2 regions of the Paraburkholderia atlantica genome follow, and region 1 is predicted to be linked to the other one. Evidence: riboswitches for the same ligand, from Rfam matches in the RefSeq annotation. Region 1 holds a riboswitch; the other holds the start of a gene.
The links. A riboswitch is a leader RNA that binds a small molecule or an ion and turns the genes downstream of it on or off. The one in region 1 is predicted to bind cobalamin.
Positions count from the first base shown of each region.

Region 1 (15,774 bases):
CCGCGTCATCGCGATCGACACCGCAGACGCCGCGCAACAGTTCGCCCGCGAGCAACTCCAGGCGCTCGCGCGTATCGCCGCAATGTCGCCACGGTGCGTCACTGACCCGCTGCAATACCTCGGGGCGTGGGCCGTCCCATGCGGCGGCCCAATCCACGCTCAACGGATCGAACAGATGATCGATGCGCAGATCGCGCGCCAGCGCGTCGACGAGTCCTGCGTTGCCGCCCTGTCCATCGCCGATCGGAAAGCGCCCGAGCGCGAGCAACGTATCGCGCCGCTGCACGCCGCGCGGCGACTGCCCGAACGTATGCAGGCCATCGCGAATCTGCGCTTCCTTCAGCTCGCACAGCCACGCATCGACGCGCGTGAGCAGCGCGTCTTCATCGTGCTGTCCGTTCGGCGCCGCGAGACTCAGCTCTTCGTGCAGCCGATGCTCGACGATCGTCGTCAGAATCGTGCGACGCAAGAGCTTCGCGCGACGCGCATCGACCATCAAGGCTTCGTAGTATTCGTCGACCTGGCGTTCGAGGTCTTGCAGCGGCCCATAGTTTTCAGCGCGCGTCAGCGGCGGCATCAGATGATCGATGATCACCGCCTGCGCGCGCCGCTTCGCCTGGCTGCCCTCGCCCGGATCGTTGACGATGAACGGATACAGATGCGGCATCGGTCCGAGAATCAGATCGGGCCAGCACGCGTCGCTCAATGCGACGCTTTTGCCCGGCAGCCATTCCAGGTTGCCGTGCTTGCCGACGTGCACGACCGCGTCGATGCCGAACTGATGGCGCAGCCAGAAGTAGAACGCGAGGTAGGCATGTGGCGGTACGAGCTCCGCATCGTGATAGCTCGCGTAGTCGCCTTGCTCGCGGGAACGCGAAGGCTGAATGCCGACGAACACCTGCCCGCAGCGCCAGCCCGCGATCATGAAGCGACCGCGCCGCAGCGTCGGGTCCTGCGCGGGCTTGCCCCAGCGCGCGTTCAACGCGTCGCGCACGCTCGCCGGCAACGCGTCGAAATGCGCGAGGTAGTCGTCGAGTGCAAGGCTTTGCAGGGCCGGACGCAGATCGCGCACCACGGGATCGTTGGTCACGCCTTCGGTCAGCCTGTTCAACAGCGCGTCGCCGTCGTCGGGCAATTCGCCGACACGATAGCCTTCATCGCGCAGCATCGACAGAATGCCGACCACCGACGCCGGCGTATCGAGCCCCACGCCATTGCCGATGCGCCCTTCGCTCATCGGATAGTTCGCGAGAATCAACGCGACTTTCTTGTCGGCGTTATCGAGCGAACGCAGACGGCACCAGCGGCGGCTCAGCTCGGCGAGAAAGCGCACCCGTTCGAGGTCCGGCTGATAGCGGACCACGTCGACCTGCGTATGCGCACAGCGATACGCGAGCCCCTTGAAGCTGATCGCGCGCGTGATGATGCGGCCGTCCACTTCAGGCAGCGCGACGTGCATCGCAATGTCGCGCGAATTGAGGCCGTGGTTGTCCTTCAGCCAGTCTTCGCGATTGCCGCCGCTCAGGATCACCTGGAACACCGGCGCGTCGCCGGCGAGCGCTAGCGGCTCGGGGTCGTCGATCGCGGACGCGGCGAACGCGGTCGTGTTCAGCACCAGCGCGACGCCATGTTGCGCGCACAGCGACTGCACGACATCGCGGCTCATCGCATCCTTCAACGACGTGATCGCAAGCGGCAGCGGATTGAGCCCTTGCGCTTCGAGCGCATCGATCAGCGCATCGAACACCGCGGTATTGGCGGCCTGCAGATGCGCCTTGTAAAACAGAATCGCGACGACCGGTGCGTCCTCGCGCCAACGCGCCTGCCAATCGGCGACGGTGGGCGTATCGCGCTCGGGGTGATACAGCGACGCGGCCGGCAATGCGCGCGGCGGCTCGGGCTCGCTCCCCCAGTCGAATGCGCGATACGCGATGCAGCGCAAAAACGCCTCTGCGTTCTGCGGACCGCCCTCGCGCAGATAGCGCCACAACTGCTGACACAACTCGGCGCTCGCCGTGCTGCGCGCGAGCAGGTTCGGATCTTCCTGCAGGTCGCCGGAAAACATCGCCAGCGTTTGCTGCTTGCGCTGCGCGAGCGCGACGACCTGCTCGATGCCGTACGGCCAATACGCTTCGCCGCCTAGATGATCGACGACGACCACGCGCGCATGCTGCAACACGTCGTCGAGATAGAAATCGACCGAGGCCGGCTGACGCAGATACGTGACGTTCGCGAGCCGCAGGCTCGGGAAGCCATCGCCGAGACGCGGCACCACGCTCGCGAGCAGCGACAGCGTGGTGTCGGCGGAACTGAGCACGATGATATCGGCGGGCTGCTGATCGATGCGGATCACGCCCTGCGTATCGTCGACGAAGCCGCCCGGCGTCGTGCGCAGCAGATGCATGCTGGTGCGTCCGTTATGCCGTCGCGTTCGACGTCGCGCCGAGCGCCGCGTCGAACGCCTGTTGCAGCGCGGGTTGATCGAGGTCTTCGCCGATCAGCACGAAGCGGCTCAACGCGCCGTCGCCGTTTTCGCCCGCCTGCCAGCGCCGGTCGAAGTAGCTGTCGAAGCGCCGGCCCACGCCCTGGATCACGAGACGCATCGCCGCGCCCTGCAGCGCCGCGAAGCCTTTGACACGGTAAATCGCGTGGTTTTCGACCAGCGTCTGCAACGCGGCGAGCGCCGCGTCGCGCGACGGCACCGATGCCTGCACGACGACCGAATCGAATTCGTCGTGGTGATGATCGGGGTCGTCGGCGGAACCGTGGTGGTCGTGACGCAGATGGATCGTCTGTTCCGACGCCGCCTCGAGCCCCAGCAGCGTATGCAGGTCGAGCTGTCCCCGCTGCGCGCGCACGATCTTCACTTGCGGCGGAATCTCAGCGCGGATCGCGGCTTCCACTTCGTGCTGGCGCGCGTCGTCGATCAGATCGGTTTTGTTCAGAATCACCAGATCGGCGGCCGACAACTGGTCTTCGAACAGCTCGTGCAGCGGTGACTCGTGATCGAGATTCGGATCGGCCTTGCGCTGCGCATCGACGGCGACCGGATTATCGGCGAACTGGCCGCTTGCGGCGGCCGGGCCGTCCACCACCGTCACCACCGCGTCGACCGTGAAGCCATTGCGGATCTGCGGCCAGTTGAACGCCTGCACGAGCGGCTTCGGCAATGCGAGCCCCGACGTTTCGATCAGCACGTGATCGAGTTCATCGCGCCGTTCCGCGAGCTTCTCCATCACCGGGAAAAACTCTTCCTGCACGGTGCAGCACAAGCAACCGTTCGCGAGTTCATACAATTGCCCTTCGGTCTCGACGCCGTTTTCATCGCAACCGATACCGCAGCCCTTGAGGATTTCGCCGTCGATGCCGAGTTCGCCGAACTCGTTGACGATCACCGCGATGCGCTTGCCGCCCGCATGCTGAAGAATGTGCCGCAGCAACGTAGTTTTGCCACTGCCGAGAAAGCCGGTGACGATCGTGACGGGAATCTTGCGCAATTGAGTTTGCATCGTGAGGTCCATCCCTTTGCGTTGCATCGGTCTGCCGCAAAGTCCGCGCTTCGGCCTGCATCGGCTGGCGAATGGAGCGAATGAAGCACGCGCAACAGTACCAGCGATCACCAGACACGGGGACGAACGACGGCATTGCCGCGACAACGGAAATTCAGAAAGCGGAACTGAGGTCATGAACGCGCCGCCGCATCCCCGCGGCGGTCGTTCTGCTTCTTCGGGCCGGTATCCGGGCTGGCGAAAGCGCCGCTTCCCCTTCCCGGACGAGTGGTTTCTCGTCCAGTGGTGATATGTCGACGCGACCTTGCGCGAGGACATCGAAGCCGGCACCGCGGCGCCCGGCTATCAAGCCGGAACCGCTTTTCGCTTACCGTTGCGGGGACAGCACAGGTTAGCCGCTCTAGCGCAGATGGCTCCCTGTTTCCCGTTTAACTGCATGCGCAGGAACGCGCACGCGAGCACCCAAAGTGCGTGCGAGTGTAGGCCCGCGGCCTTGCGCAGTCAAGGAACGCACGGTGCCGGAAAGCGCCGCCGACGCTTATCCGGCAAGGCGCCATGTGCTATCGTATGCGCGCGTTTGGTGCCCGCACATGCGCTCGCGTGTGCAGTTAAACGGGAAACAGGCAGCGCCTCGTGCGTTCAACCTGTGCTGTCCCCGCAACGGTAAGCGACCTGCGGCGCGCGATTCGATTCAGCTTCGATTCCGCCGTGCCGCGCATGCGTTTTTTGATGCCACTGTCCTCGCGAATCTGCAAACCGGGACGGGAAGGCGAAGCGCGTGAGGCCGCCAGCCCGGATACCGGCCAGACGCGGAGGCGGCGCCGCATGCATCCGTGCATCAGGTTGCGCCGCCGGCCGCCGGAATCCGCGGGGAACGGATGTGAAGGCGTAGCAGCGCGGCATCGCGCGTGTCGTGGCGTTCTCTCTGAAGAATCCGCCGCGAACCGCACGAGTGGCCGCGCCCGGATTCGCTGTACCGCATGACCTCTATATTCACTGCCGCGTGCACCGTCGCGCGCCGCTTCTCTCCTCCCATCTCCGCATGGCATGCGCCATGCACGCCGCGATGACGCGCGCCTGGCTGATCGGCGCCGGTCCCGGCGACGTCGAACTGATGACGCTGAAGGCCACCCGTGCGCTCGCGCAGGCCGATGTCGTGCTGGTCGACGATCTGGTCAATCCCGACGTACTGCAGTTCGCACGCGCCAACGCGCAAGTCGTGTACGTGGGCAAGCGCGGCGGCCATCCGTCGACGCCGCAAGCCGATATCGTCGCGCAAATGCTCGGGCATCTGCACGCGGGGCGCAGCGTGGCGCGGCTCAAGGGCGGCGATCCGTTCGTGTTCGGCCGCGGCGGCGAAGAGTTGCAGGCGCTGCAGGCGGCGGGCATCGACGTCGACGTGATCAACGGCATCACGGCCGGCATCGCTGCACCCGCGACGCTCGGCATCGCGGTCACGCATCGCGATTACGCACAGGGTGTCGTGTTCGTCACCGGCCACGGCGCCGGCAGCGGCGAGCCGGACTGGGCCGCGCTCGCCGCGACGCGCATGACGCTCGTGATCTATATGGGCATGCGGCGGCTCGGCGAAATCGTCGGCGCGTTGCTCGCGGCTGGGATGTCCGCCGATACGCCCTGCGCGGCGATCGAATCGGCGACGCGACACGACCAGCGTCACGTGCTCGCGCCGCTTCGCGAGTTTGCCGAGGCGGTCGTGCGCGCGGGGCTCGGCTCGCCGGCGATCGTCGTGATCGGCGGCGTGGCTTCGCTCGCGCTTGCGCGTGAAGCGGCCACGCGCGACGGCCGGGTTGATCACGAACAAGCCGCGAGCGCGATCAAAACGCTGAGCGTCGGCATTGGTTGCCGCTTGCACAGCAATGCCGCTGACATCGAAGCCGCCGTGCGCGCAGCACTCGGCTCGAATGCCTTCGAGCAGATCGGCACCATCGCGACGATCGACACCAAAGCCAACGAAGCAGGTCTGCTCGAATTCTGTTCGCGCCATCAACTGCCGCTGCAATTGTTCAGCCGCGAGCAGATCGCCGCCGCACCGGTCGCGTCGCCGTCGGCGGCCGCGCGCGCGCATCTCGGTATCGACGGTGTGTGCGAGCCGTGCGCGTTGCTGGCGGCAGCGGCAGCGAACTCCGCGACTATCGCGCAAAACGCGCGTCTGATCATACGCAAGACGGTGCTCGCCGGCATCACAGTCGCGATCGCGGTGGCGAACGACACCGCACCCGGCGACGTACCGCCCGTCCATCACGCCCCTCAAGACCAGGACCCACGATGAAAACCGATCCCGAATCGCATCAACGCATGACCGAACGCCGCCGCGAAGGCCACGAAAAGAAGCAGGCCAGCGCGACCGTCGAAAAAGGGCTGCTGATCGTCAACACCGGCACCGGCAAGGGCAAGAGCACGGCCGCATTCGGCATGGCCGTGCGGGTGCTCGGCCACGGCATGCGGCTCGGCGTCGTGCAGTTCATCAAGGGCGCGCTGCATACGTCGGAGCGCGATTTCCTCGGCGCGATCGCGCAATGCGATTTCGTCACGATGGGCGACGGCTATACGTGGAACACGCAGAATCGCGAGGCCGACATGGCGACCGCGCGCAAGGGCTGGAACGAAGCGCGGCGGATGATCGAAAGCGGCGACTACCAGATGGTGATCCTCGACGAGCTGAACACCGTGCTGAAGTACGAGTACCTGCCGCTCGACGAAGTGCTCGCCGTGATCAAAGCGCGTGCGCCGATGCTGCATGTCGTCGTGACCGGACGCCATGCGCCCGACGCGCTGATCGAAGCCGCCGACCTCGTCACCGAAATGCGCGCGATCAAGCATCCGTATCGCGAACAAGGTGTGAAGGCGCAGCGCGGCGTGGAGTTCTGAGCGATGTCCGCGTCCCCCAGGCGGACTCGCCCCGCAGCGTGCCCCGCGCTGTTCATCAGCGCGCCCGCTTCGGGACAAGGCAAGACCACGATCACTGCCGCTCTCGCGCGGTATCACCGGCGGCTCGGACGTCGCGTGCGCGTGTTCAAGACCGGACCGGATTTTCTCGACCCGATGATCCTCGCGCGCGCGAGCGGCGCGCCGGTGCTGTCGCTCGATCTATGGATGGTCGGTGAAAACGCGTGCCGCAACCTGCTCGCGCGGGCGGCGCAAGAAGCCGACCTGATCCTGATCGAAGGCGTGATGGGCCTGTTCGACGGCACGCCGAGCAGCGCCGACCTGGCGACCACGTTCGGCGTGCCGGTGCTCGCGGTGATTTCCGCGCAGGCGATGGCGCAGACCTTCGGCGCGCTCGCGTTCGGCCTGGCGCGCTTCAGATCGCAACTGCCGTTTCATGGCGTGCTCGCGAATCGTGTCGGCTCGGCTCGGCACGCGCAGATGCTGCAGGAAGCGCTACCGGCCGAGTTGCGCTGGTGCGGCCACATCGCCGCGAGCGACGAGATCACGCTCCCCGACCGCCACCTCGGCCTGCATCAGGCCGATGAAATCGACGATCTCGAAGCGCGCCTCGAACGCGCGGCCGATACGCTGGCGTCGACTGCGCTCGTCGAACTGCCGCCGCCGGTCGATTTCGGCGCACCGTCGCCCGAGGTGCTGCCGCGTCTGCTCGAAGGCAAGCACATCGCGATCGCGCGCGACGCCGCGTTCTCGTTCATCTATCCGGCCAACCTCGCGCTGCTCGAAGCGCTCGGCGCGCGGCTCAGCTATTTCTCGCCGCTCGCCGACGAAGCGTTGCCCGCCGACACGCATGCGCTCTATCTGCCCGGCGGCTATCCCGAGCTGCATATGGCGGTGCTCGCGAGCAACGTGAACAGCGCCGCATCGATTCGCGCGCACGTCGAGGCGGACAAACCGGTGGTCGCCGAATGCGGCGGCATGCTCTACCTGTTCGACACCCTGACCGACACGCAAGGCACGAGCACGCCGATGCTCGGCCTGTTGCCCGGTCACGCGACGATGCAAACGCGCTTCACGTCGCTCGGCATGCAGCAGATCGACGGCATCCACGGCACGCTGACCGGCCACACGTTCCATTACTCGAAGCTCGCGACACCGCTCGCGCCGCAGCGCTTCGCCACGCGCGCGCACAGCGACGCGCCCGGCGAAGCGGTGTTCCGCGTAGGCCCGATTGTGGCAACCTATATGCACACTTACTGGCCCTCCAACCCGGCTTTCACGGCCGCCCTCTTTCATGGCGAAGCCTTTTGACGACTCCGAGCGCGACGCTGTCTATCGCGCGATTTACGAACGCCGCGACATGCGCCACTTCGTGCCCGATCCGGTCGATCCGGCAGTGCTGCGGCGTCTGCTCGACGCGGCGCATCACGCGCCGAGCGTCGGCTACATGCAGCCGTGGCGCATCGTGCGCATTACCGATGCGGCGCTGCGCACGGGCTTGCGCGACATCGTCGAGCGCGAACGGCTCGCCACCGCCGACGCGCTCGGCAAGCGCCGCGACGAGTTCATGAAGCTGAAGGTCGAAGGCATGCGCGACTGCGCGGAGCTACTGGTGATCGCGTTGATGGACGGGCGCGAGCGACACGTGTTCGGCCGTCGCACGCTGCCGGAGATGGACCTCGCGTCGGTCGCGTGCGCGATCCAGAACATGTGGCTCGCCGCACGCGCGGAAGGACTTGGGCTTGGTTGGGTGTCGCTGTTCGATGTCGGCGCGGTGCATCAACTACTGGCGATGCCGGAAGGCGCGCGACCGGTCGCGATTCTGTGCCTCGGCCACGTCGATACGTTCTACAGCGAGCCGATGCTCGAAACGGAGCGCTGGGCGAGCCGTCTGCCGCTGGCCGATTGCGTGTTCGAAAACCGCTGGCCACGCGGTGAGCCAGCGCAGGAATAACTGATAGGCACGGCCCCAGCGACTCGAAGCTGCGTTGTTTAGCGCTGCAGCGGCTTCATCGACTCGACGTTCGGCGCACCGCTCGCCTTGTCGATACTGAGCTTCACGCGCCAGTCAGCCGGCGCGTCGTACGGCAGCTTCGCAAGCGCGGTTTTCACGAGCAGCGGCAACGCATGCAACGGGTCCGCATCGCGATCCATGAACATCGCGCTGACCTTGTAGCGCTCGGTGCCACTCGCGTAGTCGAAAAAGCGCAGCGTCAGCGCATGCTGATACTTGCGCCCGAACAGCAGCGCGGTTGGACCGTCGCTGCCCGCGCCGCAATCGGCGGGCGCGCAATTCTCAGCGCCGATGCCGACCGACGCCGGCCGCGTGCTATACGCGATCGACAGCAAATAATGCGCGGGCTTGCCCGCCGTATCGACCAAGCCGTGTTTCGCCAACTCGTCGCGCAGCAGCTTTTCGACTTGCGGATGGTCGGCGCTATCGTCCTGTGACTGCGTGCGCGCGAGCGAATAGGTCGGCTCGCCTTGCAGCGCAACGGCGTGGTCGGCGTCGCTAGCGGAGACGGTGTGCACGTCGGCGCTGAGACCCGCGCAAGCGGTGAGGCTCGCCGCGGCCAGCGCGGCACAGAGGTGAGCGATCTTCGCCATTTTCTGTTTTCTCTCTAGTCCATCGAATAAATCGCAAGCGCATCAGGCGCGCGGTGCGCTCGTTTCATCTAGCGGCGCGTCGTCGAGCGCGGGCAGCCAGATCGTAAAGGCCGTCCCCTCGCCGGGCGCGCTGACGACCTCGACGCTGCCGCCGTGGCGCGTAACGACCGTTTTGATGAACGCCATGCCGAGTCCCGCGCCGCCCACTTCCGGCCGCTGCGCCTCGTGAAAACGGCGAAAGCGCTCGAATAGCCCGGCCTGCTGCTCCTTCGGGATGCCATAGCCCTGGTCGCGAATCGTGCACGCCACCCGAGCCGCGCCGCTGCCCGCGCGCCTGACCGCCGGTTGGCTCGCGAAGCTGCACACGATGCGCGTGTCGGGCGGACTGTACTTGACAGCGTTGTTCAGGATATTGACGAGCGCGCGTGTCATCAGTGAGCGGTCGGCGTAAATCCAGGGATCCTCGTAGGTGTCGCCGCCGGTTTCCGTATGCAGTGTGATGCGCTTCGCGTGCGCCTGCGGCCAGACCTCGTCGCTGGCATCGATGACGAGTTCGGTCAGGCTCAGCGGCTCGAGCACATAAGCCTGCGATTCGGCGCGCGCCAGTTGCACGAAGTCGTCGGCGAGCGTGAGCGCGCGTTGCGCGTAGCGTTCGATGCGCTCGAGCACGCTGCGCGCGAGCGCCGGCTCGGTCCGCGCGCGCTCGATCTCGACCAGCGCAATGATCGACGCCTGCGGCGAGCGCATGTCGTGCGACAGCAGCCGCAACGCGTCTTCGCGCTGACGCTCGGCCGCGTGCAGCGCCGACACGTCGACGAGACCGGCGATCCAGCCGGTCGTCTCGCCCTGCGCATTGGTGCAGGTCGCATAGCGCAGCAGATGGTCGCGCTCGTTCGTGTCGCGCACCTCGACACCCTGCGCCATCAGCGCCGCGAACTCGCCGCGCGTCGGATCGAGGGGCGCCGGCCAGTGCGCGTGCGCGTACACGTTGCGCTCGTTATCCGAGGCCGCGCCGGCATCGATCGTCTTCACGAGTGTGAGACCGCCGAGCACCCTCTGCATCGGCTGGCCCTCGGGCATCGGTGCGCCGAGCCGCGCGAAATGCGCTTTCGCCGCGTGATTCGCGATCAGCACGACGCCGCCCACATCGCTGACGAGAATCGGCTCCGGCATGCTGTCGAGGCTGTCCCACACGAAGCGCTTCATGTCCTGCACCCGTTGCGCGGCCTCAGCCATCAGCGCCATGTGCTGCGCGAGCACGTCGCCGCCGAACTCGCGGCGGCGCTTCGGCGTTTCGGGCAGCAGATGCGGCTCGTCGGCGAGACGTTGCAGCTCCCCCCGCAGATACGCCATCGTCATTTCGAGGCGTCGCCAGTTCCAGATCGGATAGACGATCACGACGCCGAGGATCGCCGGCACCGGCGACATCCACAGCCTGCCGCCGTACAGCAGCAGCGCGCTGCCGGCCGCGGCGAGCAGCACCAGCGCGCCGGTCAGCAACAGCGAGCGGCGCGGCGACAGCACGAGGAAGCCGGCGAGCAGCGCGGCCAGCGGCACGAGCGCCGCCGCGAACACGATCCATAGCGCGACCGGCTGGATCTCGCGGCCGGTCAGCAGCGTATCGAGCACGTTCGCATGGATATAGACGCCGGGCAGCGGACCGAGCTCGCCTGACACCGGCGTCGCGAAGCGGTCGTACAGACCGGACGCCGTCACGCCGATCACGACGATGCGCCCGCGCAGCTGATCGGCCGGCACCTTGCCGGCGAGCACGTCGACGAAACCGAACTTCTCGTAGTTCGCGGCATTCGGGCCGAACGGAATCAGGAAGCGGTCTTCGTGGCCGTCGTCGCTGCCGCGCGCGGGCTCATTCGAGCGACGCGGCGGCAGCCCGTTGCGCAGATGCAGCTTGCCGCGTTCGACCGCGTCGGCGACGAGCACCGTCAGTTGCGGCCAGCGCGAGTGCTCGTCGCCCTGGAAACGCGCGACGCTGCGCACGATGCCGTCGCCGTCCACTTCGAAATTGATGTGACCGAGCCCGGCTGCTGCCTGCGCGAGCGGCGTGACGGGTTCATCGACGGTGCGCTCGCCGCTCGCATCGGGCGGCGTCAGCAGCACGGGCAGATAGGTCGGACTCAGCGCGATGGCGTAGGCGAGCTGGGCGTCGTCGACGTTGGACTCGGTGAACAGCACGTCGTAGATCACCGCGGCAGGTTTGGCCGCGGCGAGCTGATCCAGCAACCGCGCATGCACGCTGCGTGGCCACGGCCAGCGGCCGAGCGCGTCGATGGTCGCGTTGTCGATCTCGACGACGACGAGGTCGGACAGCAGCGGCTGCTCACGCAGCTTCAGAAACTGGTCGTACACCAGCAGATCGATGCCCGTGCCGACTCGCCCGAACGACGTCAGCAGGATCACCACGAGGCCCAGACAGCCGACGCTGAGCCACTCGATCAGAAAGCGCCGGCCGGCCCGCCGTCCGAGACGGGCGCGCGGATCGAGGCTCAGTCGCGTAGAAGTGGCGGGCAAGGGACGATGTAGTCGGGAAACAGAGGACGGACCGGCCAGCCGGCCGGCCCCGAGAATCTACCAGCGTCAGCGCGCCAGCGTAAAGGAGCGGACCGGGCTGCTCTTTTCGTAGAAGCGGCCGTCGTCGAACTGCTCGGCGACGATCGTCCAGTAGTAGACGCCCGGCGGCAGATCGCTGATCACGAGTTCGCCGCCTGCCAGATCGATGCGATCGATCATGGGGTGCCTCAGATCTGCCGTTTTCGCGAGCACGAAGCGAAAACGCGTCGGCACGTTGCTGTGGCTGACGAACCAGCGGAACTCGTAGTCGTGGCTACCCGCGCGCTGCGCCGCAGAAGCGTCCAGCCCGAGTTGGCGGCGCTCGAACGCGTACACGTTCGGCAGACCGTCGAGGCCGTTGCTATCAGTCGACGCGACACGCACGAAGTACGTGCCGTCGGGCAGATCGCCGAAGTCGGCGTGCGGCGCACTCACACGTAGATCGCGCACCAGGTCGAGCTGATCGGCATCGTGCGAAATTTGCAGCCGATAGCCGACCGCGTGCTCTGCCGGGTTGACGTCGAACGCGACGGTGTCCCCGTCCTGCACGCGCGCCGGCCGCGCGAGCGAAGGCGCCGGCAACAACTGGAGTGGACTGCCGATCGCGCCGCCCGAGCGCGTGACGTTGCCGAAGCTTGCCTTGACCAGTTGCTCGGACGCCTGCAACGGCCTGCCCGGCGCCGGCGCGGCGCTCCGGCCGTGCTGCGCGGGCTGATCGACGCCGACCGCGCCGTCGAGCACGGCCACCGCGGTAGTCTGCGTGTCACCGTTGTAATCGACACGGAAGCGCGTACCGCGCACCCCGGCGACCACTGAAGGCGAACGGATCTGGAAGCGATCGTCGCGTCGCGTCGCATGCGTGACCTGGCTTTCGATCTCACCGGAACGCAACCGAAAAATGCGATCGGCCGCGCCGGTCAGCGTGATGTGCCGCAGTCTCTCGATATTGAGTTCGCCGTTCTGCGCGACCGTCACGTACGAGCCGTCTGGCAGCTCGAGCGTCGCGAAGCCGTTCGCGCCGGTGCGCAAGTGATCGCCTTCGGCAAGCGTTTCACCGGTCTTCAACGGCAGATAAGGGCTCGTGTCGAACGCGTGCTCGACCGGACCGCTGGTCGCGACCACGCGAGCCGTGTCGCGATCCTGGCGCAGCCTTTGGAACGGCAAACGCAGCACGATGCCAGCCGGCATGCGGCGCGGCGCGGGCACGTGATTGAGCCGGCTCAACAGCGCCCAGTCGGCGGGGTCGGCCATGTAGCGGGCGGCGATCTCGTACAGCGTGTCGCCTTCGTGCGTCGTGTACGACGCGTAGACCGGCAACGCCTTCGCACCGGTCTTGCCGCGCACGGGCTGCGCGTGCGCGCTCCAACTGGTCGCGCCCGTTGCAATCAGACAGGCCGCGGCAAGCCACGCGGCGGCGCGGCGACCGGACGCTGCCCCACCCACGCAGACCGTCACGCCTCCCCCGCTTCTTCAGTGGGTTCGTCGTCGGCGGTAGGTGGTGTGTCGGCTTCGATCCGCTCGAGGCGGTAGCCATAGCCGTAGATCGGCGTGAGCCGATAGCCTTGCTCCGGGCGCAGACCGAGCTTGCTGCGCAACATCGACACGTGGGTGTCCATCGTGCGCGACGGGATGTCGGTGGCCTGCTTCCAGATCACGTCGAGAATGTGTGCGCGTGACAGCGGCCGGCTCATATGCTGGAACAGCAGCAGCGCGAGCTCGAACTCTTTCTGCGTGACGGAGACCGGCGTGCCGCGCACGACGACGTGCTTGGCGCTCAGATCGAACTCGAAGTCGCCGAACACTTCCCTGGTTGTCGGCGGCTTCAGGTAATAGGCTCGCCGCAGCAGCGAGCCGACCCGAGCGAGCAGCACGGCGCCCGACACGGGCTTGACGAGATAGTCGTCCGCACCGATGTTCAGAATCGAAGTGATGTCGGTTTCGCGGCCGCGGCTGGTCATGAACAGCACCGGCAGGCGCTCGGACAGGCTTTCGCGCACCCAGCGAAGCACTTCTTCGCCGGACATGTCGGGAACGTTCCAGTCGAGCACGAGCAGATCGAATGTCTGGCGGCGCAACTGGCGCACGAGTTCACGCCCTGCGCCATACGCGTGACAGACGTGTCCAGCGGCGGATAGCGTTTGACACACAAGGTCGGCCTGAGCCGAATCATCATCGAGGACAGCAATTCTCATAACACCCCACTACGTAACAGCACCTTTCGCGGCTGACGGCCGGCGAACCGGCTGACGACCGGGATGACGACATAGCGCCGCCGATCCGGCTTCCCATAAAATTCCGGCTGCTACTTTCTGACTAAAGGTCCCTCGCCGTACCCCCGCCATGACGCTGGTTTCGTGAAGCTGAAATCAGCGCATAAATGTGATTTCCTTAGCGATTATGCAGGGCAGATCATGATAATCGAAAACCCTCTTTCATCCCGCTTACCGTGTACCGGCAATCCGTCGCGAAAAACCCTAATTGAAAACGATTGAAACGCTTCTTAGGTTTCTCCGGTCTGCCACCACTGCGAGGCACCCCGGACGGACGTCAGACTGCGGACCGCAGATCCTTGCTGCAGCGGCCTTTCGGGGATGTCCGCTTATACGCTTTAAGATTCCTTTCAGGTACTCTTATTTAACAATTGCGAGTTCAGTATAAGAATAATCTCAGAATAATTCGTTTAAACATTGTTAGATTTCGTCTCGAACGAGTTGTCATTTGATGCAATCATCATGGTCGGCCGCGAGACGCAGCCTGTTTTTGTTCGACTGCTTCACATGGATGACCAATGCGATGACGCAATGCGTCATGGATCGTCGGCGCGTGATGCCGAGCGCCAGGGTCGCGGGCAAAAAAATGCGGCGTTGCCCCTGTTGAAGCAACGCCGCCCAAAAAACACTACACACGCTCGCCGGGGTCTAACCGCACGAGTAACGTCACGTTAGCCCTGCGTGAAGCGCTGCTCAAGATGAAAGAAATTCCTTTGTAACCGCTGCCAAAGCAGTAATTACACATCGTTCGCAATCGTCCGACGCGCAAGTCTTATACAGCGCGAGTTCGAAATTGGTATGAGTTGAAGCCTTCCTTCGGCGGCAATTTACATACACAGACGTTTTGTTACAGTCCGGCTCCCTTTGATGTTGCTGCAGCGCATCAGATTCCCGACTCAGGCGACCGCGCCTCTCGCGCTCACCTCCCGCCCTCGATTTCCGGCATCGGCGCGAACAGCGCATCGAGATCGTCGTCCGAGAACTTCGCGGCACCCGCCGCGTCTTCCGCGAGAATGCTGTCGGCGAGCCCGGCCTTGTGTTCCTGCAGCTCGACGATCTTTTCCTCGATGCTGCCGGCCGCGATCAGCTTGTAGACGAATACCGGCTTGTCCTGTCCCAGCCGATGCGCGCGGTCGGTCGCCTGGTTTTCGGCGGCCGGATTCCACCACGGGTCGTAGTGGATCACCGTGTCGGCGGCGGTCAGGTTCAGGCCCACTCCGCCCGCTTTCAGGCTGATCAGGAACAGCGGCACCTCGCCCTGCTGAAACCGCTCGACCGGCGTTACGCGATCGGTCGTATCACCCGTCAGCATCGCGTACGGGATCGCGGCCTCGTCGAGCGCCTGGGCGATCAGCGCGAGCATGCCGGTGAACTGCGAGAACAGCAGCACGCGACGCCCCTCCTCGATCAGCTCGGGCAGCATCGACAGCAGCAGATCGAGCTTGGCCGAGCGCATCGCGCGCTCGCCGCCGCCCGTCGCAGCGCCGTCAGTGAAGCCACTCGCGGTGCGCACGAGCCGCGGATCGCAGCACACCTGGCGCAGCTTCAGCAACGCATCGAGCACGATGATGTGGCTGCGCGCGAGCCCTTGCGCGCTGACCGCCGCGCGCACCTTCTGCTGCATCGCCGTGCGCACGGTTTCGTACAGGTCGCGCTGCGCGCCTTCCAGATCGACCGGACACACGATCGTCGTCTTCGGCGGCAGTTCCTTCGCGACCTCGTCCTTGCGACGGCGCAGCATGAATGGCCGGATGCGGCGCGCGAGCAACGCGCGGCGCACGTCGTCGCCGTTCTTTTCGATCGGGTTGCGCCAGCGTCGCGTGAAGTCCTTCTGGCTGCCGAGAAAGCCCGGCAGCAGAAAATCGAACTGCGACCACAGCTCGCCGAGATGATTCTCGAGCGGCGTGCCCGTC
Region 1 covers NC_014118.1:647,064-662,837, reverse strand. The annotation lists gene cobN (cobaltochelatase subunit CobN) at 1-2,404, opposite strand, end outside; gene cobW (cobalamin biosynthesis protein CobW) at 2,418-3,509, opposite strand; cobalamin riboswitch at 3,713-3,990, opposite strand; cobalamin riboswitch at 4,071-4,331, shown strand; partial or broken gene cobA (uroporphyrinogen-III C-methyltransferase) at 4,576-5,301, shown strand; gene BC1002_RS39550 (cobalamin biosynthesis protein) at 5,344-5,799, shown strand; gene cobO (cob(I)yrinic acid a,c-diamide adenosyltransferase) at 5,796-6,398, shown strand; gene BC1002_RS19015 (cobyrinic acid a,c-diamide synthase CobB) at 6,402-7,727, shown strand; gene bluB (5,6-dimethylbenzimidazole synthase) at 7,711-8,370, shown strand; gene BC1002_RS19005 (DUF4136 domain-containing protein) at 8,409-9,023, opposite strand; gene BC1002_RS19000 (CHASE2 domain-containing protein) at 9,066-11,552, opposite strand; gene BC1002_RS18995 (FecR family protein) at 11,619-13,046, opposite strand; gene BC1002_RS18990 (response regulator transcription factor) at 13,043-13,783, opposite strand; gene BC1002_RS18985 (DEAD/DEAH box helicase) at 14,781-15,774, opposite strand, start outside.

Region 2 (15,774 bases), on a different replicon from region 1:
CGGCCGTCGGTGATGAGCCCGACCGATTCACCGAGCCCCTTGCCGATGATCGCCGAGGTCGGTGCGAGCATCTCCGGCATGCCGGGGCCGCCCTTCGGGCCCAGATAGCGCAGCACCACGACATCGCCGGCGACGATCTTGTCGGCGAGGATCGCTTCGAGCGCGCTCTGCTCGTCGTCGAATACGCGCGCGGGGCCCGTGATGACCGGGTTTTTCAGCCCGGTGATCTTGGCGACCGCGCCGTCTTCGGCGAGATTGCCCTTCAGGATCGCGAGGTGGCCTTCCGCGTACAGTGCCTTATCGATCGGGAAGATCACCTGCTGATCGCCGCGCGGTTTGCTGGGTACGTCCTTCAACTCCTCGGCGATCGTTCTACCGGTGATCGTCATGCAATCGCCGTGCAGCAGCCCGGCGTCGAGCAGGATCTTCAGCACCTGCGGAATGCCGCCCGCCTTGTGCAGATCGGTGGCGACGTACTGGCCCGACGGTTTCAGGTTGCAGATCACCGGCACTTTCTTGCGCATGCGCTCGAAGTCCTCGATCGTCCATTCGACCTCGGCCGCGTGCGCGATCGCCAGATAGTGCAACACCGCGTTGGTCGAGCCGCCGGTTGCCATGATCAAGGCAACCGCGTTTTCGATCGACTTCTTCGTGATGATGTCGCGCGGCTTCAGATCCATTTTGACCGCTTCGACGAGTACGCGCGCCGATTCGGCGGCCGAGTCGACTTTCTCCTGATCGGGATTGGCCATCGTCGACGAATACAGTAGCGACATGCCGAGCGCCTCGAACGACGAACTCATCGTATTGGCCGTGTACATGCCGCCGCACGAACCGGTCGACGGACATGCGTTCTTCTCGATGCCCTCGAAATCCTCCTGCGACATGCGGCCCGCCGTGAATTCGCCGACCGCCTCGAACGACGACACGATCGTCAGATCGGTGCCTTTCCAGTTTCCCGGGCGGATCGTGCCGCCATACACGTAGATGCCCGGCACATTCATGCGCGCGAGGCCGATCATGCCGCCCGGCATGTTCTTGTCGCAGCCGCCGATCACGACCACGCCGTCCATCCATTGCCCCTGCACGCAGGTCTCGATGCAGTCGGCGATCACCTCGCGCGATACCAGCGAGTACTTCATGCCCTCGGTGCCCATCGACATGCCATCCGAGATCGTCGGCGTGCCGAAGGTCTGCGGATTCGCGTCGGCGCGCCTGATCGCGGTGACGGCCGCGTCGGCGAGCCGCTGCAGGCCGGCGTTGCACGGCGTGATCGTCGAGTGGCCATTGGCGACGCCGATCATCGGTTTGTCGAAATCCTCCTTCTGATAGCCGAGCGCGTAGTACATCGAGCGATTCGGGGAACGCGCGATGCCTTGCGTGATGTTCTTAGAACGACGGTTGTAGGCCATGGGGAGCTCCAAGTCTTGCTGTTCTGATCAATGCGCGCGGCGGCGTCCGCGCGCGCATCCGTTCAGTGTAGTTCCGCCAGACCGTGCAAACAGGCGGTTTTGCATGACGCGCGTCGCATGTATTATTCCCGGCTATTTAGGTCGTAAAATATATTAATCATGCTGCCGACGATTCCCGATCTGCGCCAGTTGCGCTATTTCGTCACCGTCGCCGAGGAAAAGCACTTCGGGCGCGCAGCCGCGCGTCTGTCGATGACGCAGCCGCCGCTGTCGCAGGCGATTCGCGCGCTGGAAGAGACGCTCGGCGTCGAGCTGTTCGCGCGCACCAAGCGTTCGGTCGAGCTGACCGCGGTCGGCACCGATCTGCTGCCTGAGGTGCAGCGGCTGCTCGCGGCCGCGGAAGGGTTGAGGCCGCTCGCGCAGAGCCTCGCGCGCGGCGAGGCGGGCGTGCTGTCGCTCGCATTCGTGTCGACCGCGGATTACGGCCTGCTGCCGCTCCTGCTGCGCGATTTCGGCGCGCGGCATCCGCGCGTGCGGCTCGAGCTGACGGAGGCGACCAGCGACGTGCAGGTCGAGGAACTGATGGCTGGGCGTATCGACGCGGGCCTGGTCATCGCACCGCTGCCGTCGCGGCATGCGGCGCAGCTGTCATGGCTGCCGATCGCACGCGAGCCGCTGGTGATCGCGATGTCGACGGAGATGGCGCAACGCTTGCAAGGCGGCATGAACAAAAACGGCAAGGGCAGGCCAAATGAAGACCCCGCCGCCGAATGGCTCGATACGCCCGTCAGCCTGCGCGATCTCGGCGACGCGCCGCTCGTGGTCTTCCCAAGACGTCTCGCGCCAGGCTTTTATGACATCATTATGGATTGCTACGGCGTCGCCGGCCTCGCGCCGCGGATCGGCCAGGAGGCGATCCAGATGCAGACCATCGTGAGTCTCGTGTCGGCCGGCATGGGCGTCGCACTGGTGCCGCAATCGTTGCGTAACCTGCGGCGCACGGGCGTCGTGTATCGGCCCCTGTCCGAGTCGGTGCCCGCAATCGAAACGGGCCTCGTCTGGCGCACCGACGAGGTCAGCCCGGTGCTGGCGGGCTTCATCGATATCGTGCGCGCGCATGCGGCGAGCGTGGCGTCGCGTGTCTAGATCCCGCTTTTTATTCCCGTAAAACTGCTTTCGAACCTGAACTGCCCATAACTACACGATGCTCATTCACCCGAATTTCGACCCTGTCGCCATCCATCTGGGGCCGCTCGCCGTACGCTGGTATGGCTTGATGTACCTCGTCGCGTTCGTCGCGGCGATCGTCGTCGCCCGGCTGCGGCTGCGGCTGCCGTACGTCGCCGCGCAAGGCTGGACCGCGAAGGACATCGACGACATGCTGTTCTTCGGCGTGCTGGGTACGATCCTCGGCGGCCGGCTCGGCTATGTGCTGTTCTACAAGGCCAGCTTCTATTTCGCGCATCCGCTCGACATCTTCAAGGTGTGGGAAGGCGGCATGTCGTTTCACGGCGGCTTTCTCGGCGTCACGATCGCGATGATGCTGTTCGCGTATCAGCGCAAGCGGTCGTGGCTGCAGGTCACCGACTTCGTCGCACCGATGGTGCCCACGGGCCTCGCGGCAGGCCGGCTTGGCAACTTCATCAACGGCGAACTGTGGGGCCGGGTCACCGATCCGGCCGCGCCGTGGGCGATGCTGTTCCCCGGCGCCGCGCCCGACGACGCCACCTGGCTCGCCGCGCATCCGCAACTGGCCGCGCAATGGCATCTGAACGAAGTGTTTGCGCAATATCACATGCTTCCGCGGCATCCGTCGGAGCTGTACGAGATCGCGCTCGAAGGCGTGGCGCTGTTTTTCGTGCTGATCTTCTTCTCGCGCAAGCCGAAGCCACTCGGCGCGATTTCCGCGATGTTCCTGATCGGCTATGGCCTCGCGCGCTTCACAGTCGAATTCGCGCGCGAGCCGGACGATTTCCTCGGCCTGCTCGCGATGGGGCTGTCGATGGGTCAATGGCTGTCGCTGCCGATGATTCTCGCGGGCATCGGCCTGATGGTGTGGGCGTATCGCCGTGGGCGTCGCGAGCCGGCGCAGGCGGTCGGCGCGAACTGACCTGTGCCCCGGCTGGCGTAGCGAACGCTGCATGAAAAAACGCCACGGCATCGATGGATGCCGTGGCGTTTCTCTTTGATGCGCTGGCGTACGCGCGTGCGCGTCACTTCATCTGCACCGACCCCGACACGTTGACCGTCACCGTCGACGTACCGCCTTCGAGCGGCATCGGCGCGTTCTTCGCGTCGGCGCCCATCGCGCGTGCGCTCATCATCATCATCGGACGCGGCATCACGCCACTGTGATTCACGTTGACCTCGCGGATCGAATAGCCGCTAAAGCCGAACGCCTGCGAAGAAGCCGCGGCCTGCTCGCGAAACGATTTGATCGCCTCGCCGCTGAGCCGCTGTTCGGCGGCGCGCTGCGCTTCCGGCGACAGCGAGAAACGCACGTTGCCCACCTGCATGATCGATGCCATCTGTCCGGCGAGCTTCGAGGCCGCGGCGAAGTCGCGCGATTCGAGCACGACTTCCGTGCGGCCGCGCCACGCCGAGATGCGTCCGTCGCGGTCCGTCGACGGGAAGATCGAGAACGCGCCCGAGCGCGCGGTCACGCCGGCGACGCCGCGCGCTTTCTGCAATGCCGCGTCGGCGCGTTGGTTCAGCGTCGATGTCAAGGCCGACGGCTCGCTCGCTTCCTGCTCGTAAAACAGCGTGATTTCGACTTCGTCCTGCGGGACTTCGGCGCTCGCCTGCGCATTCAGAGACAGCACTCCCGAAGGCTGCGGCATCATGGTCTGCGCGCGAGTGGGCGCCGAGTTCAGCGCGAGCGCCACAGGCGCGCCAAAGGCGAGCGCGAGTGCAAGGGCCCGTGCGGGTTTTGTCGTCATGGCTGGAATCCTTGTTTGAGCAGGTTGTGCACGTTCGACGCGAGCGCCGCGTGATGACGCAATGTGGCGCGCGGTTTGACGGTTGCGCGGGCGAATGGATCGGGTGCCGTCTAGCGGTTGGTCCGAGCTCGCGCTTTCGTCGTCCGATTAGGCGGGTTTTACCGACGCTTGGTTCCCCAATTAGCGCTTCGCCGCCGCATCGGAAACGACGACCTGGACGCGATCACGACAGTGCCCGCGTCGCGCATTTGCCGTTAAACCAGCTGTTTAGTGATGAAGCGCCATTCGGCGTCGGTCACCGGCGTGATCGATAGACGGTTGCCTTTGGCGAGCACGCGCATGTTCTGCAATTCGGCATGCTCGCGTAGTGCGGCAAGCGAAATCAGCGGGATTTTCTTCTTGAACACGACGTCGACGAGCATCCAGCGCGGCGTTTCCGGCGACGATTTCGCGTCGTAGTACGGACTCTTTTTATCGAACTGCGTCGGGTCCGGATACGCGGTCGACGAGACTTCCGCGATACCCGCGATGCCAGGCTCCGGACAGCTCGAATGGTAGAAGAGCACGCCGTCGCCGACCTGCATCACGTCGCGCATGAAGTTGCGCGCCTGATAGTTGCGCACGCCGGTCCACGGCAACGTGCGATGCGGTGCGTTGGCGAGGTCGTCGATGCTTGCTTCGTCCGGTTCGGACTTCATCAGCCAGTAGCGCATGAATCGGAGTGAGCGTATGAGATTGAACGAGGCGCGACAATAGCGGGCGCGTGCGGAAAAGCCCCTGAAACAGGCACTCAAACGAAAAAACGACGACCAAAGAAAAACGGCATCGAACCGAAGTCCGATGCCGTTCCAGATAAGGTCCCCGCCTTAGCCGCTAGGCCGGCATCCTGAACCGAGGGTTCAGAATTGGTCGCAGTTAGCAACACTTCGGGTACATCAGACAGAGTGACGCGCACACCCGTGCTACAAATTTCCGCAACCGTGCACATGGCATTGGTTCAAGGAATATATGACCTTGGCGAACCAGGCAGGGAAGCTAAACCGATGAAGCTACAACACAAACCGTTGAACAACTGACCGGTTCAAAACCGGCCCGCTATTGAGTCAACTACTGCTTACTGCATGCTGTACTGCTCAATCACAGTACCTAGTTGTTCGTTCATTTGCTGCATTGTACGCCGGATTTCTTCAGCAGGAAATGCTTCTCCGTGTCGCACACTGCTTTGCAGCTTAAGCAGTTCCGATGCCAGCGACAGCGCGGCCATCACCGCGATGCGATCGGTGCCGCGCACGTTGCTGCCGCTGCGAATTTTCTTCATCTCGGCGTCGACGCGCGCGACCGCCTCGAGCAGCGCGCCTTCCGTTTCCGGCGAACAGGCGAGACGGTAGGGTACTTCGAGAATCGATACTTCGATCTGCTTGGTGGTCATGCGCTTTCTCCGTGTCGGCTCACGTCGCTTTCCGCTTCCTCGTGTTCGGGCTGGGCGGACTCGAGCAGATCGAGCTGGTTATCCGGTTCGCTGCTCGCGCGTGCGCGCGGCAATTTTTCGAGAATCGCATTCAGGCGCACCTGAGCGTCGTCGATCTTGGCGGACAGCGCGTCGCGTTCAGCTTGCAGTGCGTCGCGCTCGGCACGCAATTGTGCGAGTTCGGTGTGCGTGGCTTGTACTTCGGCACGCGTTTGCGCGAGCTGCTCTTCGAGCGCGATCCGCGCTTCGTTGTGGCGCTGGCTGATCGCAATCAGCTTGCCGATGTTCTGGGAGAGTGATTCGAGTTCGGTGAGCATGTGCTGCGTCCTCTAAAGACATCGCATTTTAGCGCGGAATATTACAGGTTCCGACAATTGTCTCGTTTCGAGACGTAACAGCATCGCTTCGTGCAGGTTCGTTGCGAGTCGTGTCGTCGACCATAAGATAAGAGGCCGGCAATCCGTCGGACAATAACCTGCATTCAACAGAACGGCTTGCGCTCCGGGGGACCTTTCTTGACGCCCCGCGAGGTCGCTCCTACACTTCCCGCACTCTGGTGCCCGCGCGCGCTTTTCGGCGCGCGCAGTTAAACGGGAAGCAGGGCGCGCGCGGTGCCAAAACCGGATGCGCGAACCTGCGCTGCCCCCGCAACGGTAAACGACCGCATGTGATGTGCTCATGCAGGTCGGTCCTAATTGCAAGGTTGGAAGTTCAACCTGCGAGTGTGCCACTGCGCGTCACGCGTGGGAAGGCGGGATCGATGTGTCGTAGCCCGGATACCGGCCAGAAAAGAGGGACGTCCCCGCGAAAACGTTAAACAAGGGGACGCCTCGTGACGCGTCGGCCCGCGGGGAAGCAGGCCGCGCACGCTATCCACAGGAATGTCATCCCATGCTGTCCCCCATCGCCCGCGCGACGCTGCTCGCGTTCGCGAGTCTGCCGCTCGTCGTGCATGCGCAAAGCGCCGAGTCTGTGTCTTCATCGTCCGCTACGGATGCCAGCAGCGCGAACGCCGCAAACGTTGCCGATGCGGCCAATCCCCCTTCCGCCGATGCGTCGGGCAACGTGCTGTCGCCGATCGTCGTGACCGCACAACGCGGAGCGCAAGCGTTGCGCGACGCGATCCCGCAGACCACGCAGTTCGATCAGCAGGACATCGCCGACACGACCGCGACCGATCTGCCCGGCCTGTTGCGACTCGCGCCGGGCGCGCAGATCTCGCGCACGGGTGGCCCCGGTTCGACTACGAGCCTCTTTCTGCGCGGTGCTTCGTCGACGCAATCGCTGCTGCTGATCGACGGCGTGCGCGTCGATTCGGTCAGTCTCGGCTCCGCTCAGCTCGCACAGATTCCGCTCGACCAGGTCGATCACGTCGAAGTAGTGAACGGCAACGTTTCGGCGTTGTACGGCTCGGGTGCGATCGGCGGCGTCGTGCAGGTGTTCACGAAAGACGGCGGCGCTCATCCGCCGCGTTTCAATTTCTCGGTCGGTTACGGCAGCTATCACACGCAGACGCAAACGGCCGGCGTGAACGGCGCGCTCGATCAGGAGGGCCGCACGACCTTCAACATCTCGCTCGCGCGCACGAAGGACGACGGCTTTTCGTCGCTCAATCCGCTCGAGGCGCCGGCCGCGAATCCGAACGCGAACGGCAATCTGAACGAGAGCATCAGCGCGTCGCTGCGCCACAAGTTCACCGACAAGTGGGATGCGGGCGTCAGCTACTTCCAGTCGAACAACAACAACAGCTACGACAATGCGTACGGCGTGCCGACCGATCTGAACAACCTCTATAGCAAGGTGCGTCAGATGTCGGTGTTCGCGAACGGCAAGCTGACCGACTGGTGGACCACCCACTTCACGCTCGCCGAGGGCGACGACCGCAGCGTATCGAACACCAATGGCATCTACGACGACCGCTTCGATACCGACAATCGCCAGTACACGTGGCAGAACGATTTCGCGCTCGCCGCGAACCAGAAGCTGCAATTCGGCTACGAGCATCTCGACCAGACTCTCGACTCCGACACCTTCGCCGCGCCCGACCGTCATGTCGATTCGGTCTTCGGGGGTTACAGCGCGCGCTTCGGGCGCAATCAGATTCAGGCCAACGTACGCCGCGACCAGTACTCCGATTTCGGCGGAGCGAACAGTTACTATCTCGGCTACGGTTTCGACATCACGTCGCACTGGAAGGTAACCGCAAGCTATTCGGATGCGTTCCGCGCGCCGAGCTTCGACGATCTGTACTATCCGATCAGCGGCAACCCGTCGATCCAGCCCGAGCGCAGTCACTCGGTCGAAGCCGCTTTGCAGTACGCGACCGATGCGCTCGGCGTGATGCGTCTGAACGCATTCCAGACGCGCTATACGAATCTGATCAACTACGTGCAGACGATCCCCGGCATCTATCTCGCGGAGAACGTCGGCCATGCGAAGGTGCAGGGACTCGAAGGATCGTGGAGCGGTCATGTCGGCAAGACCGACGTACGCGCGACGTTCACGGTGCAGAACCCGGTCGATCTCGACAGCGGTACCGACCTCGTACGGCGCGCCCGACGCTTCGGGTCGTTCGCGGTGAACCGCAGCATCGGTGGATGGCGGGTTGGCGGCGAGTGGATCGTCAGCGGTCCGCGTACCGACAGCACCGGCAACCTCGGCGGCTATGGCATCGTGAATCTGTCCGCGCGCTACAACATCACGAAGGCGTGGTACGTCAGCGCGCAAATCGACAATCTGTTGAACAAGGACTATGAAACGGCCTACTCGTATAACTCGCCGCGACGCGGTGCCTATGTCACGCTCGGCTGGCAGCAGCAGTGACGCGCGCGCCGGGTTGGCCGCATGCGTGAGCGCACGCGGATGAGTCGCGCGTCCGGTTCTCTATCCGCCGCGCTGGCAACGCCGCGCCCGATGAACGCGAAACGCGCGGCCGCGATCTGGCTCGGGCTCACGCTCGCGGCCGTCGCGCTGCTCGGCGCGTCGCTGGTGCTCGGCAGCGTGCCGCTCCCGCCGTCGCGTGTGCTTGCGGCGCTCGTGCCAACGCACACGTTCGGCGCCACGGGCACCGACGATCTCGCCGGCGAAATCGTGCGCACGTTGCGTTTGCCGCGCGCGCTCGCGGGCTTCGCGTGCGGCGCATTGCTCGCGCTCGCCGGCGCGCTGCTGCAGGTGCTGCTGCGCAATCCGCTGGCCGAGCCGTACGTGCTCGGCGTGTCGGGCGGCGCGGCCACCTTCGCGCTGGTCGCGATGATCGCGGGCGGCGCATGGTGGATCGTCGATGCGAGCGCGTTCGCGGGTGCGTTCGTGTCGATCCTGCTGGTGCTCGGCCTCGCGCGTCGCGAACTGTGGCGCGGCGAGCCGCAGGACACGTCGCCGCGTTTGCTGTTGACGGGCGCGGTGATCGCGGCCGGGTGGGGCGCGATGATCACGCTGCTGCTGAATCTCGCGCCCGATAGCCGTCTGCGCGGCATGCTGTTCTGGCTGACCGGCGACCTCAACGGCGGCGCTCTGCCGTGGACCGCGCTGATCGCGCTCGCGCTCGTGTTGCTCGCGATCGTGCCGGCCGCGCCGCGTCTGAACGTGCTGCTGCGCGGCGACGCGGCCGCGCAAGCGTTGGGCGTCGCGGTGATGCCGCTGCGTTTGCGCGTGTACCTGGTCGCGTCGCTGGCGGCGGCCGCGGCGGTGACGACCGCGGGCACGATCGGCTTCGTCGGTCTCGTCGTGCCGCACATACTGCGGCTCGCGTTCGGCAACGACCAGCGCATGCTGCTGCCGGCGGCGGCACTCGGCGGCGGTGTCGCGGTGATGGGCGCGGATCTGATCGCGCGTACCGTGATTGCGCCCGCGCAATTGCCGGTCGGCGTGATTACTTCGCTGGTCGGCGTGCCGGTGTTCCTGTGGATGCTGCTCAAACGCCGCCGATGATGCAAGCCGAACCCAACCCGACCTCTACCATGCTGAGCACGCAGCGCCTGACGTTGCGCGCCGGCGCGCGCACCTTGCTCGACGCGTTCACGCACACCTTCAATGCGGGCGAAGTCTGGTGTATCGCCGGGCCGAACGGCGCGGGCAAGACCACCTTGCTGTCGACGCTGGCAGGCCTGTTGCATCCGGCGGCGGGCGATGTCGAACTCGATGGCGTGCGCGTGGCCGACTGGCAGCCGCTGCCGCTTGCCCGGCGCCGCGCGCTGATGCCGCAAAGCGCGGCCGATGCGTTCAATGCAAGTGTGCTCGACATCGTGCTGCTGAACCGCTTCCCGCATCTGGGCGGCTGGGGCTGGGAGCGCGATGAAGATCGCGCGGCCGCGCAGGCGGCGCTCGAATCGCTCGGTCTTGCGGACTTTGCGGCGCGCGACGTGCTGTCGCTATCGGGCGGCGAGCGTCAGCGCGTCGCGCTTGCGGCAGTGCTGTGCCAGGACGCGCCGCTGTTGCTGCTCGACGAACCGTTGGCGCATCTCGACCTGCATCATCAGATCGACTGCCTCGAAGCGCTCGTCGCATGGACGCGCGAACCGGGACGCAACCTACCGCGCAGCGTGCTGTTCTCATGCCACGACCTGAACCTCGCGCGCCGCTTCGCGACGCACGCGCTGCTGCTCGACGGCGCGGGCGGCGCGTATGCGGGCCCGGTGCGCGACGTGCTGACGCCCGCGTTGACGAGCCGCGCGTTCGGCTATCCGCTGATTCTGATTCGCGACGGCGAGCACGAGGCGCTGATTCCCGCGCCGCGCGCGCGTCATGAATCGCCTGCCGGTCATGACGCACAGTCAGGCTGATATTTACCCCCATACCTTGTCTCGATCACACCTATGACTCGCATCCCACTCCCGGCCGGTTTGCCCGAAGTCGCGCCGCTCGATCAGACGCTGCGCGCCGAGTTGCAACGGATCATCGATACGCGCACCAAACCGCCCGGCAGCCTCGGCCGGCTCGAGACGCTCGCGCGCCAGATGGGTCTGATCCAGCGCAGTACACATCCCACCGTGCGGCGTCCCGCGATGATCGTTTTCGCGGGCGATCACGGTATCGCCGCCGAAGGCGTGAGCCCGTATCCGCAAGCGGTGACCGCGCAGATGGTCGCGAACTTCATTGCGGGCGGCGCGGCGATCAATGCGCTCAGCCGCGTCGCCGGTCTCGAACTCGAAGTGGTCAACGCGGGTATCGCGACGCCGCTGCCGTCCACGGACGGACTCGTCGACATGCCGGTCGGGCGCGGCACGCGCAACTTCGCTCACGAGCCAGCGATGACGCACGCCGAAGCGCTCGCCGCGATGCAGGCGGGCGCCGCGCGCGTGCGTCATCATGCGGCGCTCGGCACCAACGTGATCGGCTTCGGCGAGATGGGCATCGCGAACACATCGGCGGCCGCGTGTCTGATGAGCCGCCTGTGCGGCGTGCCGATCGACGACTGCGTCGGCCGCGGCACCGGCCTCGACAATGCCGGACTCGCGAAGAAGCGCAACGTGCTCGCGGCGGCGCTCGCGCGTCATGCCGACGCATGCGCGCCGCTCGACGTGCTCGCGACCTTCGGCGGCTTCGAAATCGCGATGATGGCGGGCGCGTTTCTGGCCGCCGCCGAGGCGCGCATGACGATCCTCGTCGATGGCTTCATCGCGACGTCGGCGCTGCTGGTCGCCGATACTCTGTCGCCCGACGTGCGCGAGTACTGCGTGTTCGCGCATGCGTCGAACGAGGCCGGGCATCGGCGCATGCTCGATCATTTCGGCGCGCAGCCGCTGCTGTCGCTCGACATGCGGCTCGGCGAGGGCACCGGCGCCGCGCTCGCGGTGCCGCTGCTGCGCGCGGCCGTGGCCTTCGTCAACGAGATGGCCAGCTTCGATTCCGCAGGCGTCGCGGATCGCGAACCGTGACGCGCTCGAACCCACGCTTCGCGGCAACGCGAAGCTCCGCCCGCATCGCTGCAAACATGCACTCGCCACGTCCATGAACCCGCTCGCGGAACTGCGCTATTTCTTCACGGCGCTCGGTTATTTCACGCGCGTGCCCGTGCCGCGCTGGGTCGGCTATGAGCCGCATTATCTGAACGCGGCGGCGCGCTATTTTCCGCTCGTCGGCGTGCTGGTCGGCGGCTTCAGCGCGCTCGTCTATCTGGCCGCACTGCGCGCGTTTCCGGCGGGCGTCGCGGTGCTGCTGTCGATGGCCGCGTCGCTGCTGCTGACGGGCGCGTTCCACGAGGACGGTCTGGCCGATTGCGTCGATGCGTTCGGTGGCGCCTATACGCGCGACGATGCGTTGCGCATCATGCAGGACTCGCGCATCGGTGCTTTCGGTGCCATCGCGCTCGTGATCGCGTTGGCGATCAAGTGGCAAACGCTCGCCGCTTTGCCGCCGCTTTCCGCCGCAGGTCTGATTGTTGCGGCGCATGGCGCGAGCCGCGCGTGCGCGATCAGTTATCTGGCCACGCTCGACTATGTGCGCGCCGCAGGCAAAGCCAAGCCGGTCGCGCAGCGTCTGCGCGGGCCGGCGCTGCTGTGCGCCGCGCTGTTCGGGCTGCCGTGGCTGCTGTGGCCGAACGGCCCCGGCGCGCCCGACTGGCGTTTCGCCGCGCTCACGTGTGTGGTGCTGTTGGCGCTGCGCTTCGCGATGGGCCGTTATTTCGTCAGACGCATCGGTGGCTATACCGGTGACTGTCTCGGCTTCGCGCAGCAGATCTTCGAATTGAGCATCTATCTGGTGGGGCTTGCATGGATATCGTCCTGATTCGACATCCCGCTGTCGCGCTCGAGGCGGGGGTTTGTTACGGCCATAGTGATGTCGCGTTGGCGGAAAGCGCCGAGGTCACGTCCAATGCGTTGGCGGTCAAGCTCGCGAGCTTGCAGGTGCCGGCGCCGCGCGTGCTGATCACGAGTCCGCTCACGCGCTGCGCCGCGCTCGCGAACGAGATCGCCAACGACTTCGGCTGCGTGGTCAGCCACGACGAGCGTCTGAAGGAGATGGATTTCGGCGACTGGGAAGCGCAGCGCTGGGATACGATCGATCGCGCCCAGCTCGACGACTGGGCCGCCAATTTCGAGCATGCGCGCGCGCATGGCGGCGAAAGCGTCGCGCAATTCGTCGCGCGTGTGCGAGCGTGGTTCGATGCGTTCGCGCTGACGCGCGAGCTGTCGCCCGCGTACGTGGTTACGCACGCGGGCGTGATGCGCGCGATCGCGTCGTGGGTGCTGGAGGTGCCGCTCGCGCGTTGCCTGCAGTGGTCGCTCGATATGACGGGGATCGTCTGGTTGCGGCGTAACGACGAGACGCTACAGTGGTCGCTGGTGCGATGGAATGCGTGACCCGCCTGGTCATCCGCGGAACTGAGCGTGTTTCTTGGGCGACCCGCGGCGCGTCATGGCGCGGGTTTGTTTGTGCGCGAGCGCGCCAGTTCGAGGTCCTCGCACAGTTGCCGCGCGCCTTGTGCGATGCGCGGCGCGGGGCGATTGATCAGATCGCCGTCGATCGCAAACAGGTTGTTGTTCGCGACGGCCGCGAGACGCGGCCACGCGCGCCATGTGTCGAGTTGGGGCAGCGTCGTGTCGGGCTGCGTCGCGCCGGACGCAGCTGTGACGATCGCCTGCGGATTCGCCGCGAGCACCGCTTCGGTCGATACAGTCGGCACGAGCGGCTGCAGGTCCGCGAACACGTTGCGGCCGCCGCATAGCGTGATCACGTCGCTGATCATGTGCTCGTCGTTGAGCGTCATCAGCGGCCGGTCCCATACCTGATAAAACACGCTGACTACCGGGCGATTCGCATACCGCGCGCGCAAACGGGCGATGTCTTCGCGATAGGCGGCCGCCGCCGCGTCCGCGCTCGTCGAGGTGCCGAGCAGCCGGCCGAGCTTCGTCAGCGACACGGCGATATCGTCGAGACGGCGCGGCTCGCTGAAAAAGAGCGGCACGTGCAGTTCGCGCAAGCGCTCGAGCTGGTGCTGCGCATTGCCATGCCGCCACACGACGATCAAATCCGGTTTCAGCGCGACGATGCGTTCCAGGTCGAGGGCCTTGTTGTCGCCGACGCGCGGCAGTTGCTTCGCTTCGGGCGGATAGTCGCTGTACGACACCGCGCCGACCATCTTCGGGCCCCCGCCCGCGGCGTACAGTAATTCGGTCACATGCGGGGCGAGGCTGATCACGCGCTGTGCGGGCGCGGCGAGCGTGACGGTCGCGCCGCTGTCGTCGGTGACGGTGATGGAGGCGTGCGCGCTCAGTGCAGTTACAGCGAGCGCTGCGGCGCTGAACCAATCGATCAAGCGGCGCGCGGGCCGAGCAAAGCGAGCGGAGCAAGTGAAGCAGGTCATCGGGCGAGGGCGAAACACGAAGCGTTGAACGAGTCAGGTGTAAAGGACGATCCGCTAGCCCGAGCGCGCGCCATCGATCGATTCAACCGCCTGTTGCAGCAGTTGTTCGAAGCGGGTCCATTCGGCTTCATCGCCCGGCAGCCCGAAGCGCACGCTGGCTGAGGGCACCCGGGGCGATGGCGGAAAAAGACGCGTCCACACGCCGCGCCGTGCGAGCGCTTCATGCAATGCGGCGGCGCGCGCATCGTCGGTCCATGCGAAAAGCGGCGTGCGGTGTGTCGCGAATCCATGCGCATCCAACAGCCCGGCAAGCCGCGCGCTCTCGGTGATCAGCCGCTCACGCATCTGCGTTTGCCACGCGGCATCGGCGAACGCGGCGCTCACCGCATGACGCGCGGGACCGCTGACTGTCCACGCCCCCAATCGGTCGCGCAACGCGGCGAGCAAGGCGGGCGCGCCCAGTACGAAGCCGGCGCGCACCCCCGCGAGCCCGAAGAACTTGCCGGGCGAGCGCAACACGACGAGCCCGTCGCGCTGCGTATGCGCCGCCAGCGACGCGACGCGCGCGGCCGGCAGCGTATCGGCGAACGCCTCGTCGACGAGCAGCGTGCCGCCGCGTTCGCGCAGCTGCGCGTGCCAGCGCAGCAGCCTCGCGGCATCGAGGTGCGTAGCGGTCGGATTGTTGGGATTGACGATCGCGATATGAGTGAGCGCTGCGGGCAGCGTGTCTCGCTGCACGTCGAGCGGCGCGAGCTCGTGTCCGGCGCGCGCGAACGCGGGCGCGTACTCGCCGTAGGTCAGCGGCGCGATGCCGACCGTCGCGCGCGGCAGCAACGCGGGCAGCGCGCGAATCGCCGCCTGGCTGCCGGCCACCGGCAGCACGTGCGCGGCATCGGGCGCGCCGTAGTAGCGCGCGGCCCGCTCGGCGAAGCCGTCGCCTTCGTCGGGCAAACGGCGCCACGCATCGGCAGGCAGCGGCGGCACCGGATAGCCGTGCGGATTGATGCCGGTCGACAGATCTAGCCACTGCGCGTATGGAATGCCGTAGCGCGCCGCCGCTTCGTGCAGGTTGCCGCCATGCGCGATCGGATCGCCTGCGGCGTGCTCGCGCGCTTGTATCCGCTCGGTCATGCGCTCATCCCATCGCTACGCGTGTCGCTCCGCTCAGCCACGGAATGGCACGCTCAACAACGCCAGCACGATCAGCACGGCCAGCCACAGAATCACCGTGCGTTCGACCAGCATCAACGCGGCGCCTACGTGACGCGCCTCGGCGGGATGCCCGAAGCCCAGCGTCGGCCGATGCTCGAGCGTGCCGTGATACACGGCCGGCCCGCCGATCAGCACGTTCAGGCTGCCGGCGCCGGACGCCATCACCGGGCCCGCGTTCGGGCTGTCCCAGCGCGGCGCCTGTTCGCGCCAGCAGCGCCATGCGGCCAGCGTGTCGCCGAGCAGCGCGTAGCTGGTGGCGGTCAGCCGCGCGGGAATCCAGTTCAGCACGTCGTCGATGCGCGCCGCGGCCCAGCCGAAGCGAAGATAGCGCGGCGTGCGGTACCCCCACATCGCGTCGAGCGTATTGGCGAGGCGAAAGCCGAGCGCACCAGGCCCGCCCGCGAGCGCGAACCAGAACAGCGCGCCGAAGATCGCGTCGTT
Region 2 covers NC_014117.1:774,491-790,264, forward strand. The annotation lists gene ilvD (dihydroxy-acid dehydratase) at 1-1,412, opposite strand, end outside; gene BC1002_RS03485 (LysR family transcriptional regulator) at 1,572-2,558, shown strand; gene lgt (prolipoprotein diacylglyceryl transferase) at 2,617-3,522, shown strand; gene BC1002_RS03495 (SIMPL domain-containing protein) at 3,626-4,351, opposite strand; gene BC1002_RS03500 (EVE domain-containing protein) at 4,606-5,064, opposite strand; RNA gene ssrS (6S RNA) at 5,206-5,387, opposite strand; gene BC1002_RS03505 (cell division protein ZapA) at 5,466-5,780, opposite strand; gene BC1002_RS03510 (ATPase) at 5,777-6,136, opposite strand; cobalamin riboswitch at 6,357-6,621, shown strand; gene BC1002_RS03515 (TonB-dependent receptor domain-containing protein) at 6,711-8,642, shown strand; gene BC1002_RS03520 (FecCD family ABC transporter permease) at 8,682-9,746, shown strand; gene BC1002_RS03525 (ABC transporter ATP-binding protein) at 9,776-10,597, shown strand; gene cobT (nicotinate-nucleotide--dimethylbenzimidazole phosphoribosyltransferase) at 10,631-11,692, shown strand; gene BC1002_RS03535 (adenosylcobinamide-GDP ribazoletransferase) at 11,766-12,542, shown strand; gene cobC (alpha-ribazole phosphatase) at 12,527-13,117, shown strand; gene BC1002_RS03545 (cobalamin-binding protein) at 13,171-14,121, opposite strand; gene cobD (threonine-phosphate decarboxylase CobD) at 14,176-15,252, opposite strand; gene cbiB (adenosylcobinamide-phosphate synthase CbiB) at 15,286-15,774, opposite strand, start outside.
Region 2: another riboswitch for cobalamin. It lies ahead of BC1002_RS03515 (TonB-dependent receptor domain-containing protein); the one in region 1 lies ahead of cobA (uroporphyrinogen-III C-methyltransferase).